Regions from separate parts of the Methylobacterium brachiatum genome, predicted to be linked through region 1. Evidence: predicted binding sites of a transcription regulator. Region 1 holds the regulator's gene; each other region holds the start of a gene.

Region 1 (4,207 bases):
CAACGCGCTGACGCGCCGGATCGCGCAAGCCGAGGGCGGCCAGGCGGGAGCGGTGGCGGCCGCGCTCGTGACGGGCAAGCGCGGGCTGATCGGGCCGGCCGCCAACGACGCGCTCCGGGCCGCGGGCATCTATCACGTCGTCTCCATCTCGGGCCTCCACATGGTGCTGGCCGCCGGCGTGGTCTTTTGGCTGGTGCGAGCATTGCTCGCCTTCGTCCCGTTCTGCGCCCTGGTCTGGCCGATCAAGAAGATCGCCGCCGGGTTCGCGATGCTGGGCGTCACCGCCTATTGCGCCTTCTCGGGCTGGGACATCGCCGCCGAGCGCTCGCTGATCATGACCCTGATCATGCTGGGCGCGATCCTGGTCGACCGACCGGCTTTGTCGATGCGCAACCTGGCGCTCGCCGCTTTGATCGCCCTGGCACGGGAGCCCGAGGGTTTGTTGGGGCCGAGCTTCCAGATGTCGTTCGGGGCGGTGGCCGGGCTGATCGCCTGCGCGCGGCTGATCGACGGCGGCCTGTTCCGGCGGCCGGGGGCAGGGCGGATCGAGCGGCTCGTCGGCACCGGCCTCGCGGCCGTGACCGGTACCCTGGCGACGACGCTCGTGGCGCAGATCGCCACCGCGCCATTCGCCACCTACCATTTCCAGACGATCCAGCCATTCGGGCTGATCGGCAACGCCCTGACCCTGCCGCTCGTCTCGCTGGTGGTGATGCCCGCGGCGGTGATCGGGATCCTGGCCTATCCTTTCGCCCTCGACCGGCCGGTCTGGTGGCTGATGGGGCAGGCGGTGGGCGGCATGCTGGCGATCTCGGAGTGGATCGCCGGCTTCGATCGGGCCACCCTGGTGCTGCCGGCTTTCGGCACCGGCGCGCTGGTGCTGCTGGCGGCGGGGCTGCTCCTGGCCACGCTCCCGGTCTCGCGGCTGCGCTGGCTCGCCCTGCCGCCCGCCCTGCTGGGGCTCGGCCTCGCCGCGATGCCGGACCGCTTCGACCTCTATATCGACCGGCAGGGCGGCGGCGCGGCCGTGCGCGGGACCGATGGGCGCCTGGCAGCGCTGGGCAGCCCGTCGGCCTTCGTGCTGGAGCAGTGGCTGAAGGCGGATGGCGACGGCCGGTCGGCCAAAACCGTGATCGGCGGTGTCGCGCAGAGCGGACGCTGCGACCGTCTCGGCTGCACCGCGCGCCTGCCGGATGGCCGCGCCATCGCCCTGGTCCGCGACCGGCGCGCCTTCGCGGAGGATTGCGCCCGGGCGGCCGTGCTGATCACCCGGTTCGCCGCGCCGCCGACCTGCCACGCGCCGCTGGTGATCGACCGCCGGGCGCTCGCCGCCCACGGCGCCGTCGCCCTTCGGGCCGACCGCGCGGGATTCACGGTTCGCTATGCCCACGACGAGGGCCGCTCCGTTCCCTGGCGACCGTCCCCCAATGCCGGGCCGTCACCGGTGCAGCGGACCGAAACGCCCGCTCCCGGCGCCCCGATCCCGTCCGAGCCCGACGCCGCCGGTCCCGAAGCCGCGCCCGGCGACGCGCCGGCCGAGCCGCTTCAGTAGCGGCGGACGAGGCTGACGAGCCGGCCCTGGATCTGGACCCGGTCGGGTCCGAGCACGCGGGTCTCGTAGGCCGGGTTGGCGGCCTCCAGGGCGATCGAGGAGCCGCGGCGACGCAGGCGCTTCAGCGTGGCCTCCTCGTCGTCGATCAGCGCCACGATGATGTCGCCGGTATTGGCCGTGTCCTGCTTGCGGATCACCACGAGGTCGCCGTCCAGGATGCCGGCATCGACCATCGAATCGCCGCGCACTTCGAGGGCGTAATGCTCGCCGCCGGCCAGGAAGTCCGGCGACATGGTGATGGCGTGGCTCTGGTTCTGGATCGCCGAGACCGGCGTACCGGCCGCGATCCGGCCCATCACCGGAATCGAGATGGCGCGCCCGCCATCATCGATCATCCGGGTGGTCGCGGGCTGGGGCGGCAGCTTGGACTTGCCACCTTCGACCACGCTCGGGGTGAAGCGGCGGGGCTCGGCCGGCGGCGCGGCGGCCTGCGACAGGCTCTCGGGGATGCGGATCACCTCGATGGCCCGCGCCCGATTCGGCAGGCGCCGCAGGAAGCCGCGCTCCTCCAGGGCCGTGATCAGCCGGTGGATGCCCGACTTGGACTTCAGATCGAGGGCGTCCTTCATCTCGTCGAACGAGGGCGGGACGCCGCATTCCTGCATGCGGCTCTGGATGAAACGCAGGAGGTCCAATTGCTTGCGCGTGAGCATCGACGGGGGACTCGCGGCTTGGCGGACCGCATCGACGCGGCCTCGGAAACAAATCACGAACACGTTAAACGTTCCGCAAGTGTTCCGCAAGCCTGATCCGGCCAAGCTTTGGGGCGGCGAAGCCAATTTGGCGACGGCTATGTCATCGCTAATTGGCGACGACGACAGAAAATTCGTTTCACGTCAGGGGCTTAGCTTGCTCCGATTGGGGAACCTAGTCGGCGTTCTCAACGGCCGCCAGTTATGAGTAACCCGCTTTAACGGAACAGCTTTTTGCGGACCCAGCGTTTGCTATCTGTCCGATTGCGGACCCTATTGCGGACCTCAGCTAAGATGACAAACGGTCATCCAGCCAAGCTGACACGCCCTTTTCGTCTATCTCCGCTCTTATGTCGTCAAAGCGTGTCCTCAGTTTCTCGCGGCTGAGGTCATAGCGCAGCTCGCTGGCTAGAGAACGGTGCAATGCCGATAATTTCTGACCAATCCAAGCCAACTCGAACCCGTCGACAGAACTATCGTCCCAGTCACCACCGCTCTGAAATTTGGAAGCGACTATAGCGATCAGCGCGAAAACATAAGCGTCATGAAGTCCATGCGGATATGACGATTGAGATCGGATCTCTTGTACATCTTTAGCAATCTTATATCGTAGCTTGTACTTATCGGGAACCTTTCCCCTGCGGCGCCACGCTGCCACAGAAGTGGGAACGATTTTGAGTTCTTCGGCGAGGTCCCTGTCTAATTCGACGCCAAGCCGCATTTTCATCGCGTTTATTTCGGCTTCGACATCTGACATGACACGCGCACCCTAACTTGACAAAAGATGACACAAAATGTCATCTTTTGTCGGACCTTGGGTACGATAGCATGACAGCCATCCTCCACGACACCGCAGCTGACTACGATCGCGAGTACCAGCGGATCCGAGCGACCTTCGTGTCTGCTGGCACGTCTTTGAACGCTTGGCTTATGGCGCAAGGCATCGATCGGCGCCTCGCCTACCGTGCCCTCAGGGGGCAGTCCTTAGGTCGTCGCGCCATCGATCTTCGTATTCGCATCCTCCGAGTCGCTTCTGAGATCGAAAACGCCGCATGACCGCGGAGTGGATCTCAGGGCCTGACCTGGCTCACGTCGCCGGCATCTCTCAGCGGAAGGCGAGAAATGCTCTTCTGCGGGCGGCGCGCGGTCTCCCTTGGCGGGGAGCGAACATGCTCACAATGCCTGTGCATGGTCGAGGCGGCAGGGCTGGTACTCACTTGAAGGTCCGGGTCGATAGCCTGCCGGCCGACCTTCAACTCCGCATTCAGTCAGCGCACACGCCCGTTGAAGGGTCGTTGAACCCGTCTGCAAAGGCGCTCAAGGCAGCCGAGTGGTGGGCCTACTTCCTTCGCCCTGCACTGGCTCATCCGAAGGGCTCGCGTGAGCGCCGGGCCGCGATCGAGGCGCTGGCGGGCGTCGAGGTGTGCGGCCCGGACGGGCATTGGTTCTCTCCGAGCCGTCGCGACATCGAGCGCAAAGTCAGCAAGGCGACGGCCGGCGGCATCCGCGGCCTGGTGCGCAAGCGGCGCGAGGTGAAGCCGGAGAGCTTGCCCGTTATCACGCGTCGCTGGGATGCCGCGACGGTTGCTCTGGACGATGAGACCCGCGAGCGGATCGCCGGGACGATCCAGCGGTACATCCGCGCTCTCTGGGGCAATGGCACGAGCTACAGCGGCGTCCTGCGCCTCGCATCCGAGCGGCTGGCCGAGCTGACAGCCCAGGTGGGGATTGGAGACTACGAAGCCAACCTGTCGGCTTGCCAGCTCCCGAAGCACGTCATTGAGGCCGGCCGGGACGCTCGCCGGGTCCACGAGTACCACACCAACATCAAGGAATGGGACAATGCCCGGCCGCGGGTGCGGCTCACCTCGGCGGGCCTCGCGCCTATGGAAGTGGTCTACGG
Region 2 (4,207 bases), on a different contig from region 1:
GGCGTTCACGACCTACGGCACCTGCGGCATCAAGGTGTGGGTGTTCAAGGGCGAGATCCTTGAGCACGACCCGATGGCCCAGGACAAGAAGGCCCAGGAAGAGGGCGGCCGCTCCGGCGGACGCCGTGAGCGCGATGGCGAGGGCGGCCGCGAGCGCGGACGCCGCGAGCGCGAGCACGCGTAAGGTAGGAAGCCATGCTGCAACCGAAAAAGACTCGCTTCCGTAAGCAGTTCAAGGGCCGCATCCACGGTGCGGCCAAGGGCGGCTTCGAGCTGAACTTCGGCCAGTTCGGCCTGAAGGCGGTGGAGCCCGAGCGCGTCACCGCCCGGCAGATCGAGGCGGCCCGCCGCGCGATCACCCGCGAGATGAAGCGCCAGGGCCGTGTCTGGATCCGGGTGTTCCCGGACGTTCCGGTGTCCTCGAAGCCGACCGAAGTCCGCATGGGCTCCGGTAAGGGCGCCCCGGATTACTGGGCCGCTCGCGTCCATCCCGGCCGGATCATGTTCGAGGTCGACGGCGTTGCCGAAGACATCGCCAAGGAGGCCCTGCGCCTCGGCGCCGCCAAGCTCCCGATCCGCACGCGGGTCGTCCAACGCATCGCCGACTGAACGGAGGCTATCGTGAAGTCGACCCAGAGAGTGTCTGATCTGAAGGCGTTGTCGCCGGATCAGCTCAGTGACGAGTTGCTGAACCTTAAGAAGGAGCAGTTCAACCTGCGCTTCCAGGGGGCCACCGGCCAGCTCGAGAACGTCGCCCGCGTCCGTGAGGTCCGCCGCGACATCGCCCGCGTCCGCACCCTGCAGCGTTCGAAGACGCTGCAGGCGTCCAAGAGTTGACGAAGGGCTTAGGAGAACACCATGCCGAAGCGCGTCCTGCAGGGCACCGTCGTCAGCGACAAGGGCGAGAAGACCATCGTGGTGAAGGTGGAGCGTCGCTTCACCCACCCGGTGATGAAGAAGACTGTGCGCCGCTCGAAGAACTACCATGCCCACGACGAGGCGAATGTCGCCAAGGTCGGGCAGACGGTGTTCATCGAGGAGTGCCGTCCCTTCTCGAAGACCAAGACCTGGAAGCTGGTCGAGGACCAGGCTGCCGCGGTCGCCGAGACCGGCGAAGCCGCCTGATACACGGGAATCGGCGGCTGCGGGTTTCCGCGTCCGCCTCAACGGGGCTGGATGTCTTGAGATTGGGCTGATGCACCGTTGACGGTGCCGTCCCGACCTTTGGGACCTCCAGAACGACGAACGCCCGGACGAAGTTCGACCCTTACGGGGCCGGATTCGTGCCGGGCGTTGTCGTTTCTGATGTCGGTCGTAAAGCGGACGCGTCGGGTTGGATTCAGCCCGACGCGTCCGTGGCGTCTGCGGGTTCGAGGCAGGCCCTGCTGCTGGGTTTCCCCGACGGATCAGGACGCTGTCCCGAAGCCTCCAAAGGGCGTGACGCCCTTTGGAAGCCTGCGATGCGCCGAAGCTCTCAGGCCTCGCCCTCGTCGAGCTCGTCGTCGGTCGGCTTGGCGTTCTCCAGGATCTTCTCGGCCACGAGTCCGGAATTCTGGCGGATCGAGGCTTCGATCTTGCCGGCGATCTCGGGGTTGTCCCGCAGGAAGCCCTTCGAGTTCTCGCGGCCCTGGCCGAGACGCTGGCTGTTGTAGGAGAACCAGGCGCCGGACTTCTCGACGATGCCGGCCTTCACGCCGAGATCGATCAGCTCGCCCACTTTCGACACGCCCTCGCCGAACATGATGTCGAACTCGACCTGCTTGAACGGCGGCGCGACCTTGTTCTTCACGACCTTGACGCGGACCTGGTTGCCGATCGCCTCGTCCCGATCCTTCAGGGTCGAGATGCGGCGGATGTCGAGGCGCACCGAGGCGTAGAACTTCAGCGCGTTGCCGCCCGTGGTGGTCTCCGGGCTGCCGTACATCACGCCGATCTTCATCCGGATCTGGTTGATGAAGATCACCATGCAGTTCGAGCGCGAGATCGAACCGGTGAGCTTGCGCAGAGCCTGGCTCATCAGGCGGGCCTGGAGGCCGGGTTGGCTTTCGCCCATCTCGCCCTCGATCTCGGCCCGCGGGGTCAGCGCGGCGACTGAATCGACCACCAGCACGTCGATGGCGCCGGAGCGCACCAGCGTGTCGGTGATCTCCAGGGCCTGCTCGCCGGTATCGGGCTGCGAGATCAGCAGGTCGTCGAGATTGACGCCGAGCTTGCGGGCATAGACCGGATCGAGGGCATGCTCGGCATCCACGAAGGCGCAGACGCCGCCCTTCTTCTGGGCCTCGGCGATGGTGTGCAGCGCCAGCGTCGTCTTGCCGGAGGATTCGGGGCCGTAGATCTCCACGACCCGGCCGCGGGGCAGGCCGCCGACGCCGAGGGCGATGTCGAGGCCGAGCGAGCCGGTGGAGATCGTCTCGACCTCCTGCACCTTGTCGTTCTTGCCCAGACGCATGATCGAGCCCTTGCCGAAGGCGCGCTCGATCTGGGACAGGGCGGCGTCGATCGCCTTGGACTTGTCCTTGTCCACCGGGGGCATGTCGACCACTTTCAATGCAGGCTGGGCCATCTGGCGGGCTCCTTATGAAGGGGTTGCGCGCCATTCACAACGCGCGGCAACACCGCGTCTATGTACCTGTTTTGTTCTATTTCGGCAAGGGTGCGGGATACGAGAACGCCGCCCCGTGGGGGCGGCGCGCAGGTTCTCCACCGGGTCGGTCGCGGTCGCGGCGTCAGTCGGCTGCCATGGTCTTCTTCACGGTCTCGACCAGCTGCTTGAGGCTGAAGGGCTTGGGCAGGAAGTTGAAGGCCTCGCCCTCGGGCAGGTTCTTGCGGAACGCGTCCTCGGCGTAGCCGGAGACGAAGATCACCTTCAGGTCCGGCTGGTGCTTGCGCACCTCGCGCAGGAGTGTCGGGCCGTCCATCTCGGGCATCACGACGTCGGAGACGACGAGGTCGATCGGCTGGCTGCCCTCGCGCACGATCGCCAGGGCCTCCAGGCCGGAAGCCGCTTCCAGCACCGTGTAGCCGCGGGCCGAGAGCGCCCGGCTGTTGACCGCCCGGACGGGATCCTCGTCCTCGACCAGCAGGATCGTCCCCTGCCCGGTATGGTCGGCCGCGGGCTTGCGTGGGGCCGGCTTCTCCGGAGCCTTCGTCTTGGCAGCCCGTTCGGCGGCCTCGCCGGTTCCGGTGGGCTTGGCCGGCGCCTGGCCGGGCGCCGGCAGGTCGGCCCGCGGCAGGGCCGGGATCGCGGGGGCGGCCTCCTCGGGCTCCGCCACGGGCACGTGCCGCGGCAGGTAGATGCGGAAGGCGGTCCCCTCCCCGATCTTCGACTGGACGTCGATGGTGCCGCCGGATTGCTTGACGATGCCGAACACCGTCGAGAGGCCGAGGCCGGTGCCCTTGCCGATCTCCTTGGTGGTGAAGAACGGCTCGAAGATCTTCTCCATCAGCTCGGGTGGGATGCCCTGGCCGGTGTCGCGCACCTCGATCAGCACGTGGTCGCCCGCGGGCGCCCCGCCCCGCCCGTCCACAGTCGCGGCCGGGCCCGGATCGGTGACGTTCTCGGTGCGGATCATCAGCTTGCCGCCGTCCGGCATCGCGTCGCGGGCATTGACCGCGAGGTTCACGATCACCTGCTCGAACTGGTTGACGTCGGCCTTGACCGGCCAGACGTCGCGGCCGTGCTTCAGCTCCAGGGCGACGCGCTCGCCCAGCAGCCGCTTGAGCAGCAGGGTCAGCTCCGAGAGCCCCTCCCCGACATTCATCACCTCCGGGCGCAGGGTCTGGCGGCGGGAGAACGCCAGGAGCTGGCGGACGAGGCCCGCCGCCCGGTTGGCGTTCTGCTTGATCTGCATGATGTCCTGGAAGGCCGGATCGGTCGGCCGGTGGCTCGCCAGCAGCAGGTCCGAGTAGCCGATGATCGCCTGCAACACGTTGTTGAAGTCGTGCGCGATGCCGCCGGCGAGCTGGCCGACCGCGTTCATCTTCTGCGCCTGGGCGACCTGCTGCTCCAGCTGCCGCTGCGCCGTGGTGTCGAGGGCGTACAGGATCACGCGCTCGGCCTCGTCGGCCTGGTGGGTGGCGTCGCTGCTGTCGGCCGGGCTGAGCCAGAGCCGCGCCGAGCGCCCGCCCGGACCGCTGAGCTGGACCTCGATCGGCTCCGGGTCGGACAGGCCGCTCGCCGCACGGGCGAGGCCGGCCTCCAGGG
Region 3 (4,207 bases), on a different contig from region 1:
GGATGCGCGCGAATAGGAGCTCGTAGCTGCATCCCTGTCCCGGCTGGTCTGAGCCGTCGTCGAGATGACCGATCACGCGGGCGACCAGTTTGATCAGCAACTTCCATTCCCCGGTGGCGAACCCGGTCAGGACGTCGTCGAAATGGGTCAGGGGCGCCGAGACCAAGTACCCGTCCCGAACGATGCGCAGCGGCGCGTTTTCCCGCCGCAGTTTCGCCCAGCGGGCCGTGGCCGGTTCGTTCTCGGCTTCGGTGAAGGGCCTTCTCCCGCTCACGAGATCGGCCGCGACCATCTCCTCGGGACGCAACTGACCCAACGACCATACCGTTGAGGCGGCACCCGGTCGGGGGAAGTCCGAGCCTATCACCTCGACGATGTCGAAGGGGCGCCCGGCCATGCGGGTGACGAACCGAAGGAAGCAAGCGTGCTCCGCCGCGTCGGTCAGGCAGACCCAGTAGACCGGATGGACGCCGGGGTCCGTCGCCTCCGCCCAGGGTACCTCCGGATCGGTGGGCTCCCCTTCCGGTTCGTCGTCCGGCCGCGTGTTCTCGGCGAACCAAATCCGGCGCGCCTCGGGGTCGAATGGTTCGATGGGCCCCACGTCGAGGACGTGGGTCAGCGCGATCACCCGTTCCGCGCGGCCCTGCATCCGCAAGGCCTGCCTGACGGAGTCGGCCCTGGCCGAGCCCCAGGCCAAGTGGACGACCTCCGACGCGCCGGTCACGGCGTACGCCCCGTGGCGCACAGGTCCGCTGGTAGCGGACCCGACGCCTCGAACAGCTTGCAACTGCGCGCGATCTCCTCGCGGATCATCGCGTACGGGTTCACGACGTTGCACGGCGGGTGCGTGGCCGGCGAGGCATCGAAACACTGCGTGACGAGACGCTTGGCGGCAGCGGACCCGATCTCGTCTTGGCACGCCACGGTCCCCTGGCCGGCCTGGGCTTGTGCGAAAGGCGGGACGATGGAAGCGACGGCTACCGCGAGCCATGCCCCTGTCACTCGCAATGCCTTCATCCGAACCTCCCCGCTCGATGCCTCGCCCGGCACTAGGCGCGGCCGGCCCGAACCGGTGGGCTCATTTGCAATGATCGGTCCGACATTGATCCCGGATGTGACCGCAGGGCACGCCGGCTTTTCGAATTGTAACCGTGGTCCTCCGCAGCCGAAATGCCGGTCGCCAAAAGGGGGGCGACGCGGCCGAAATCGTCGTTCGAGGTTTTGCCCCGCCGAGTGGGCTTTCGCCCCTCCCTGTATGGTCGCGCCCTATTCCACCTTCAATCTTTTTGCTGCGGCGGGGCACAGCATCTTGAACTGCTCGATCATCGGCGGGTTACCCGATGCGCAAGAGGTGTCGCCGTCCGGGCCAAGCGGGAAGCGGGTTTTCGCGGCTTGGCGGTCGCCGTACCGGTAGCTAACCGTACCTGCCTTGCAGTTCGCCTGCGCGGCCATGGTGGCCCGCCCCTCGCTGCGCAGATAGTTCGCGACGCACTGGGCTGTCGTCAGCTTGCCGCCGAACTGCTTGGTTTCCCCGCCGGGGTCGCGCTCGCAGTATTCCTGCAAGTCCGCCTTAGTGACGATCCCGCGCATGGTGGCGTGGGTGGTGTCGATGCCGTCGCGCTCGACCACCGTCCCGTTCCAGCCCTTGCAGGACGCGAGGGGGAAGTCTCCGGCGGCCCGTGCTGGTAAGTTAGCGAACGTCAGCAACGCGATGGCTAGGGTCGTACGCCGCATGTGTCGCCCCGGTCCCGGAACTGCCCGTCGTTCGGGTAAGGGCATGTCCCCGTGCCCGCACGGTCAAGCATCACGTCGGGTTATCCACATCCATACAGGGAACGGCGATGTTGCAAGCTTAACCGCTTGGAGGAACCACGGGCCTGTGTTCCACTTTTGTTCTTTGTGGATTCGTGGAGCGCGCGCATGCAGGTCCTGGGTGTCACGGTCGGGTTGCCGACCCCGGTCCCCATCCTCGCCAGGGCGGTCCGCGCGGGCTTCCCCAGCCCGGCGGACGACTTCGTCGAGGAAGAGATCGACCTCCAACGGCTGCTGATCGCGAACCGGCCGGCGACATTCCTCGTCCGGGTGGCGGGCGACAGCATGCTCCTGGCCCGCCTGCACGACGGCGACCTCGCGGTGGTCGACCGGTCGCTGACCCCGCGTAACGGCGACGTAGTGGTCGTAGACATCGACGGAGAGCGCTCGTTCAAGGTCTGGCGGCGCCAGGGCCCGCGGGTCATTCTGTCCTTCGCCAACCCGCGCTTTCCCGAGTTCAGCCTCGCCCCGGACGCGGTTGTCGAGGTGTGGGGCGTGGTGTCGGGGTCGATCAACCCGAGGCGCCGCGCGGAATGAGCCGGGCCTACGCCCTCTCCGACGGCAACAGCTTCTACTGCTCGTGCGAGAGGGTGTTCGACGCCCGCCTGGCCCGGGTGCCCGTGATTGTGCTGTCGAACAACGACGGTTGCGCGATTGCCCGGACCCCGGAGGCAAAGGCGCTCGGCATCCGCATGGGCGAGCCATTCTTCAAGATCCGCGACATGTGCAAGTCGCAGGGCGTGCGGGTCTACTCCTCGAACTATGCCCTGTACGGGGACATGTCGGCCCGGGTGAACACGGTCTACCGGGGGTTCTCGCCGCGCATCGAGATCTACTCCATCGACGAGAGCTTTTTGGATCTCTCGGACGTGCGCGAGGCCGACCGAGTGACCCTGTGCCGGGACATGCGCGAGACGGTGCGGGCGTGGACGGGCATTCCGACCTGCGTCGGCATCGGCGCCACAAAGACGCTGGCGAAACTCGCCAACCACGTGGCCAAGAAGGTGCCCGAGCTCGGCGGGGTGTGCGACCTGACCGATCCGGTCCAGTACGACCACTGGATGGCCCGCATCCCGCCCGAGGACATCTGGGGCGTCGGGCCGGCTAACGCCCGCAAGCTGGAGGCCCTGGGCTGCGAGAGCGTCGCCGACGTGCGCGACCTCGACACCCGGGCGGTGCGCAAGGCGATGACGGTGGTGGGCGAGCGACTCGTTCAGGAACTGCGTGGCATGGCCTGCCTCGACCTGGAGGAGGTCGCCCCGACCCGGAAGGGCTGCGCGGTAACCCGGAGCTTCTCCGACCGGGTCGAGGACCTCGCCACCATGGAGCAAGCCGTGGCCACTCACGCCGCTAGGCTGGGCGAGAAGCTGCGCGCTGGCGGCCTCGGCATCGATCACGTCACGGTCTTCTTCCACACCTCCGAACACGACCGGGACCGGCCGCAGCGTTCGGTCTCGTCGGTGGTGACCCTGCCGGAGGCGTCAAACGATACCCTGGTGCTCGTTAAGGCGTGCCTGCACGGCGTCCGGAAGACCTGGAGGGACGGCTACCGCTATTCCAAGGCCGGTGTCGTCACCACGGATCTCGTGCCCCTGGCGGCCTCGCAGCGGGCCTTCCCGGGGCTGGGGCAACTAGACCGGGAGCACGGGGCGGCGCTGATGGGTGCCCTCGATGCCTGCAATCGGCGCTTCGGGCGGGGAGCCGTCGTGCCGGGCAGCGCCGGGTTCGCCCCCAAGCGCGAATGGTCGACCAAGTTCGAGATGCGCTCGCCCCGCTACACCACCAGGGTCGACGAGGTGCCGGTGGTGATGGCGGCATGAACGATTTACCGGGTGTTCGATCAACAGCAGGTACGGGCACATTAGCGACCCCGTGGGGCTCATCCGAAGGACGTGCGACCTTCCTGGGGCCCGCACGACCGATTCAAGTCAGACAAGCCAGTTCGGTCGTTCAACCGCGTGAAGTCCCTTCGGGCACCCATGGGCTTTCATCGCGCATGTACCGCCGTTGCCGAGGCATACCGCGATTTCGCGGCGGAGGTCGCCAGCGACTGACGCAACGCTTGGATGCCCGAAAGGCGAGGCGGCCTTACCGGGACGCCCCGCCTTACCAGCGAAGGGCCTCGATCAGGCTTCGCATCGCCGGTGTGACCTGCCGGTCCGGGTAATAGAGATGGCAGCCAGGGAACGGCGGGCACCAGGAATCGAGCACCTGAATCAGACGGCCGGCCGCGATGTCGTCGGCGACCTCGTCCTCCAGCATGTAGCCGAGCCCGGCCCCGGCCCTAACGGCGGCCGCCGCCAGGTTCCCGTCGTTCGCGATCAATTGGCCGCTCGCGCGGACCCGAACCTCTCGGTCGTCGCGGGCGAACTCCCATGGCAGCAGGCCACCTCCG
Region 4 (4,207 bases), on a different contig from region 1:
CCGGTCCTGATCGGCTTCGCCCGCTCGGTGCTCGAAGCGGCGGAGATCCCGGTCCTGGTGGCCGATACCCATATGAGCGTGATGGAAGGCTCGATCGGGGCGTTCGGCCAGCGGCTGATGGTGCCGGGGGATTGGGCGCCCCAGGCTCGCCGGTTGCTGAAGGATGCCGGGCTCGCCCACGAGTTGCGCGACCCGTGAGCGACGCGCCGGACGCGTTCCTGGGCGGGATCCTGCGCCTGCACCAGCCGCAACGGGGGGCGCACCGGGCGGGGACCGACGCGGTGCTGCTCGCCCGATGGCTGGCGCCGGCGGCGGGGGAGCGGCTCTGCGATGTCGGCGCGGGGACCGGCGCGGTGGGCCTGGCCTGCGCGGCGCTCAATCCCGGCAGCCGCCCGACCCTGGTGGAGCGCGATCCGGACCTGGCCGGGCTGGCCCGGGCGAACGCCGCCCTCAACGGACTCGACGCGACCGTGATCGAGGCCGACATGCTCGCCCCCGCGTCCGAGCGCCGCGCCGCCGGGCTGGAGCCGGACAGCTTCGACCTCGTCCTCACCAACCCGCCGTTCTTCACGGAAGGCCGCCACCGCCCCTCTCCGCATCCCGGCAAGGCGACAGCGCACACATTCCCCGAGGGCAGCCTGGACCTCTGGATCCGCGCCTGCACGGCGATCCTGCGGCCGGGGGGGCGGTTCGGGCTGATCCACCGGGCCGATGCCCTCCCGGCCTGCTTGGAGGCGCTCAAGGGCCGCTACGGCGGGATCGCGATGCGCCCGGTCCATGCCAGAGCCGAAGCCCCGGCGATCCGGGTGCTGATCGCCGCGACACGGGGCAGCCGGGCGGCGCCAAGCCTATTGCCGCCCCTGGTGCTGCATGGCCCGGACCCGAAAACATTCACCCCGGAGGCCGAGGCGCTCCACCGGGGCGCCCCCTGGCCGCCGGCCTGATCAGGCCGCCAATGCGGTCGGCGCCACATCGCCGATGCCGAGGAACCGCTCGACGGCGGGCAGGTCCGAGAACCCCAGAAATTCCGGGCGCAGGGGCTCGGGCAGCCCGTCGAAATTGAGCCCCGGGAACGTGTCGGGATGCGGGTAGAGCTGCCACTCCGCGCCCGGCTCCACCGGCGGGAACAGGATCGCGACCTTCTCCTCGCCCAGGCGCACGATCCGGGTCGGGCTGTAGGACAGGGTCTCGATGCTCCAGTTCCGGTGATAGTCCCGGCGGGCCTTCAGGGTACGGCGGCTCGGCGCGCGATGCATGGCGGTCTCCTGCGGTTGGGGGATGGTGTGGGGGTTCAGGCGGCGCTGCGGCGGCCGGTGCGCTTCGGCCAGCCCAGGGACACGAGGCGCGCCTTGGCGTAGTCGCGGACCTCGTCGCGGGTGCCGGGCGGCATCGCCGCCAGGATCGCCTGGGTCGCGCCGTCGAGCATCAGGTCGGTCACCGCGTTGATCGTCTCGGCCTCGTCGATCCGGCGCTTGAGGTCGCCCTCGGCCTCGGTGACCTCGTCGAAGGGCTGGGCCTCCTCGAAATCCTCGTCCACAGCCCGGACGGTGGGCAGCTGAGCGCGGAACTCGTCGGCCTCCTCCTCCGAGTAGACCAAGCCGTGGAGCTCGATCAGCTTGAGGATGACGCGATCCTTCCCGCGCTTCTCGGCCATGGCGTAGACGTAGGCCGCCTGCTTGCCCGAGACGCGGTAATTCACGTTGACCAAAGCCTCGCCCATCGACCACTCGATCCGGTCGGGGGCCTGTTTCGCGCCGGCCTTGGCGCCGGGCAGGCGCCCGGTCACCAGCAGCACGGCCTCGTCGCGCTCGGCCCGGATGATGGTCGGCGGATCGAACACGATCCCGGCCTGCGCGGCGATGCGCTCCAGGGTCTTGTGATAGATCACGGCCGTGCCCTGCACGCGCCAGACGTTGCCCCCGAAGGGCTCCCCGTAGCGCACCAGGATGTCGGCGATCTGCTTGTCGGCGGTTCGCATGCGGGGCTCGTTCCGGTGTGAGACAGCTGCGTCATCCACAGCTTTCTACGGCGACGCTCTTTGTTCCCGTTTTGTTTCACCGTATATGCGTGATCGCGGGGGCGTGCGCAAGGGTTGCGGCGCGCTCGCCCTGTCGATTGAGGGGGCTGCGTCAGTGCGCGCGGGCGTGCCGGAGGCAGGCGGGGAGGGTTCGGTTTCGGGGATCGGCTTGAGGCGGGGCGGTGATGCACGGGCGTCCGGTTTTCGCTTCCCAGCACGCGACGCGGCGTCGTCCGGGCCCGATTGGCGCGCCTCCTTTTTCGGTCCTGGCTGGCGACCGACGATCGCGGGACCTCGACGGAGTCCTCCGGAAAACGCGGGGCCTGCGGAACGCCGGCTTCGAAGCCTTCTCCGACACTTCGGGATCGAGGAGCGGTTCGGAAGACCGGCAGGTTCGCCGCTGCCCCACCATCATCGCGCGCACAGGGACGGATCCGGGGGACCGAAACGGGTCCGCATAAGAGTGGCTGCCATCGACCGATATGGGCCGCGCGGACAGCCCTTGGGGCTTCGCGCATGAGGCGGTTTTAAACCGCGCCCGGTCCTAATGGCGTGCACGGAGGCGTCCCAGCATGTCAGGCGTCGAGGACGCGGACGTCGTTGAGCGCTGCGCCGTTCCGCCAGAGCCGGCCCCATGCCCGGCCTCGGACCCGCGCAGCTGGTGTGGAACGCCGCCTCTTCCGAGCGCCGCCAAGTCTTCGCGTCAATGACCGCCTATCGTCCAGCTTTCGCGGCCAATATCTGCAATGGTCAAGGTAAGAACGGGGTGTCATTTTATTACAATCGGTTTTTATAGTGTAGCCCCGGGAAACATTCCGGCTCGAATACATTCTATGCAGGAGCACCCTTGAGCAGAGTCGAGAATCCTTCCTCCTGATTGGGGAGACGGTCCATGAAAGCACTGGTTTGGCACGGCACTCAGGATATCCGCTGCGATACGGTTCCGGACCCCAAGATCGAGGATGATCGCGACGCAATCATCAGGGTCACCGCCTGCGCGATCTGCGGCTCGGATCTGCACCTCTACGACCACTTCATGCCCGGCATGGAGAAGGGCGACGTCATGGGCCACGAGTTCATGGGCGAGGTCGTCGAGACCGGCAAAGGCGTCAAGGGCGTTCTCAAGAAAGGGGAGCGCATCGTCGTGCCGTTCACGATCATCTGTGGTGAGTGCGATCAGTGCAAACGCGGCTATTTCTCCGTCTGCGAACGCTCAAACCGCAACAAGGATATCGCCGACAAAGCCTTCGGGCACACCACAGCGGGCCTGTTCGGCTACACACACCTCACCGGCGGTTATCAGGGCGGGCAAGCCGAGTACGTCCGGGTGCCGTTTGCCGACAAGACGCATATCAAGGTGCCGGAAAACCTGAGCGACGAGCAGGTCCTGTTCCTCGGTGACATCTTCCCCACCGGCTGGCAGGCGGCCGTACAGGCCGACATCCAGCCGACCGATACGGTCGCGATCTGGGGCGCCGGCCCCGTCGGCCAGATGACGCTACGCTCCGCGCTCCTGCTCGGGGCCAAGCGGGTGGTCTGCATCGACAGCGTGCCCGAGCGCCTGGAAATGGCGCGCGCGGGCGGTGCGACGACGATCGACAACAGTCAGGAAAGCACGGTCGAGCGCTTGAATGACCTCACGGACGGCAAGGGCCCGGAGAAGTGCATCGATGCCGTCGGCATGGAGGCGCATTCGCCGCGCGCGCTCGAACATGCTTACGACCGGCTGAAGCAGTCTGTGATGCTCGAGAGCGACCGGGCCTCGGTGCTGCGCGAGATGATTTACGTCTGTCGCCCCGCCGGCATCCTTTCGATCCCGGGCGTTTATGGTGGGCTTGTCGACAAGATGCCGATGGGAGCCCTGATGAACAAGGGTCTCACCATCCGGACGGGTCAGACCCACGTGAACCGGTGGACGGACGACCTCGTCAAGCGCATCGACGACGGGCAGATCGATCCGTCGTTCGTCATCACCCATCGGGCCAAGCTCGATCAAGGGCCCGAGATGTATAAGACCTTCCGCGACAAGAAGGACAACTGCATCAAGGTCGTGCTCAGACCCTGAGTGGTTCCGCAGCCCGTCGCGCTGCGGCGGGCTGGCGACTTCGCCCCCATCGCGGCAGCGAGGAAGTCAGCATGTCCGACGGTACATCTCAACGCGATCCGGGGCGTGCGCCTGTGCGCTCTTCG

What was found. The regulator LexA, encoded in region 1, represses DNA repair genes until DNA is damaged. The targets are predictions, from matches to a motif close to TGTTCNNNNTGTGTTCNG.
Region 2: the regulator LexA is predicted to act here: its motif matches at 2,628-2,645, upstream of recA (recombinase RecA).
Region 3: the regulator LexA is predicted to act here: its motif matches at 1,881-1,898, upstream of BMZ47_RS00170 (LexA family protein).
Region 4: the regulator LexA is predicted to act here: its motif matches at 2,040-2,057, upstream of BMZ47_RS13775 (trna delta -isopentenylpyrophosphate transferase).

Annotation. Positions count from the first base shown of each region.
Region 1 covers NZ_FOQW01000004.1:219,248-223,454, reverse strand. The annotation lists gene BMZ47_RS05350 (ComEC/Rec2 family competence protein) at 1-1,552, shown strand, start outside; gene lexA (transcriptional repressor LexA) at 1,546-2,265, opposite strand; gene BMZ47_RS27855 (hypothetical protein) at 2,594-3,061, opposite strand; gene BMZ47_RS05340 (helix-turn-helix domain-containing protein) at 3,133-3,360, shown strand; gene BMZ47_RS05335 (Mu transposase C-terminal domain-containing protein) at 3,522-4,207, shown strand, end outside.
Region 2 covers NZ_FOQW01000013.1:200,680-204,886, reverse strand. The annotation lists gene rpsC (30S ribosomal protein S3) at 1-184, shown strand, start outside; gene rplP (50S ribosomal protein L16) at 196-609, shown strand; gene rpmC (50S ribosomal protein L29) at 622-837, shown strand; gene rpsQ (30S ribosomal protein S17) at 859-1,125, shown strand; gene recA (recombinase RecA) at 1,475-2,536, opposite strand; gene cckA (cell cycle histidine kinase CckA) at 2,730-4,207, opposite strand, start outside.
Region 3 covers NZ_FOQW01000002.1:31,180-35,386, reverse strand. The annotation lists gene BMZ47_RS00185 (DUF3658 domain-containing protein) at 1-697, opposite strand, end outside; gene BMZ47_RS00180 (hypothetical protein) at 721-1,017, opposite strand; gene BMZ47_RS00175 (hypothetical protein) at 1,267-1,734, opposite strand; gene BMZ47_RS00170 (LexA family protein) at 1,921-2,349, shown strand; gene BMZ47_RS00165 (Y-family DNA polymerase) at 2,346-3,632, shown strand; gene BMZ47_RS00160 (LysR family transcriptional regulator) at 3,919-4,207, opposite strand, start outside.
Region 4 covers NZ_FOQW01000009.1:192,204-196,410, forward strand. The annotation lists gene BMZ47_RS13760 (putative signal transducing protein) at 1-198, shown strand, start outside; gene BMZ47_RS13765 (tRNA1(Val) (adenine(37)-N6)-methyltransferase) at 195-944, shown strand; gene BMZ47_RS13770 (hypothetical protein) at 945-1,256, opposite strand; gene BMZ47_RS13775 (trna delta -isopentenylpyrophosphate transferase) at 1,292-1,978, opposite strand; gene BMZ47_RS13780 (zinc-dependent alcohol dehydrogenase) at 2,910-4,082, shown strand; gene BMZ47_RS13785 (cyclase dehydrase) at 4,154-4,207, shown strand, end outside.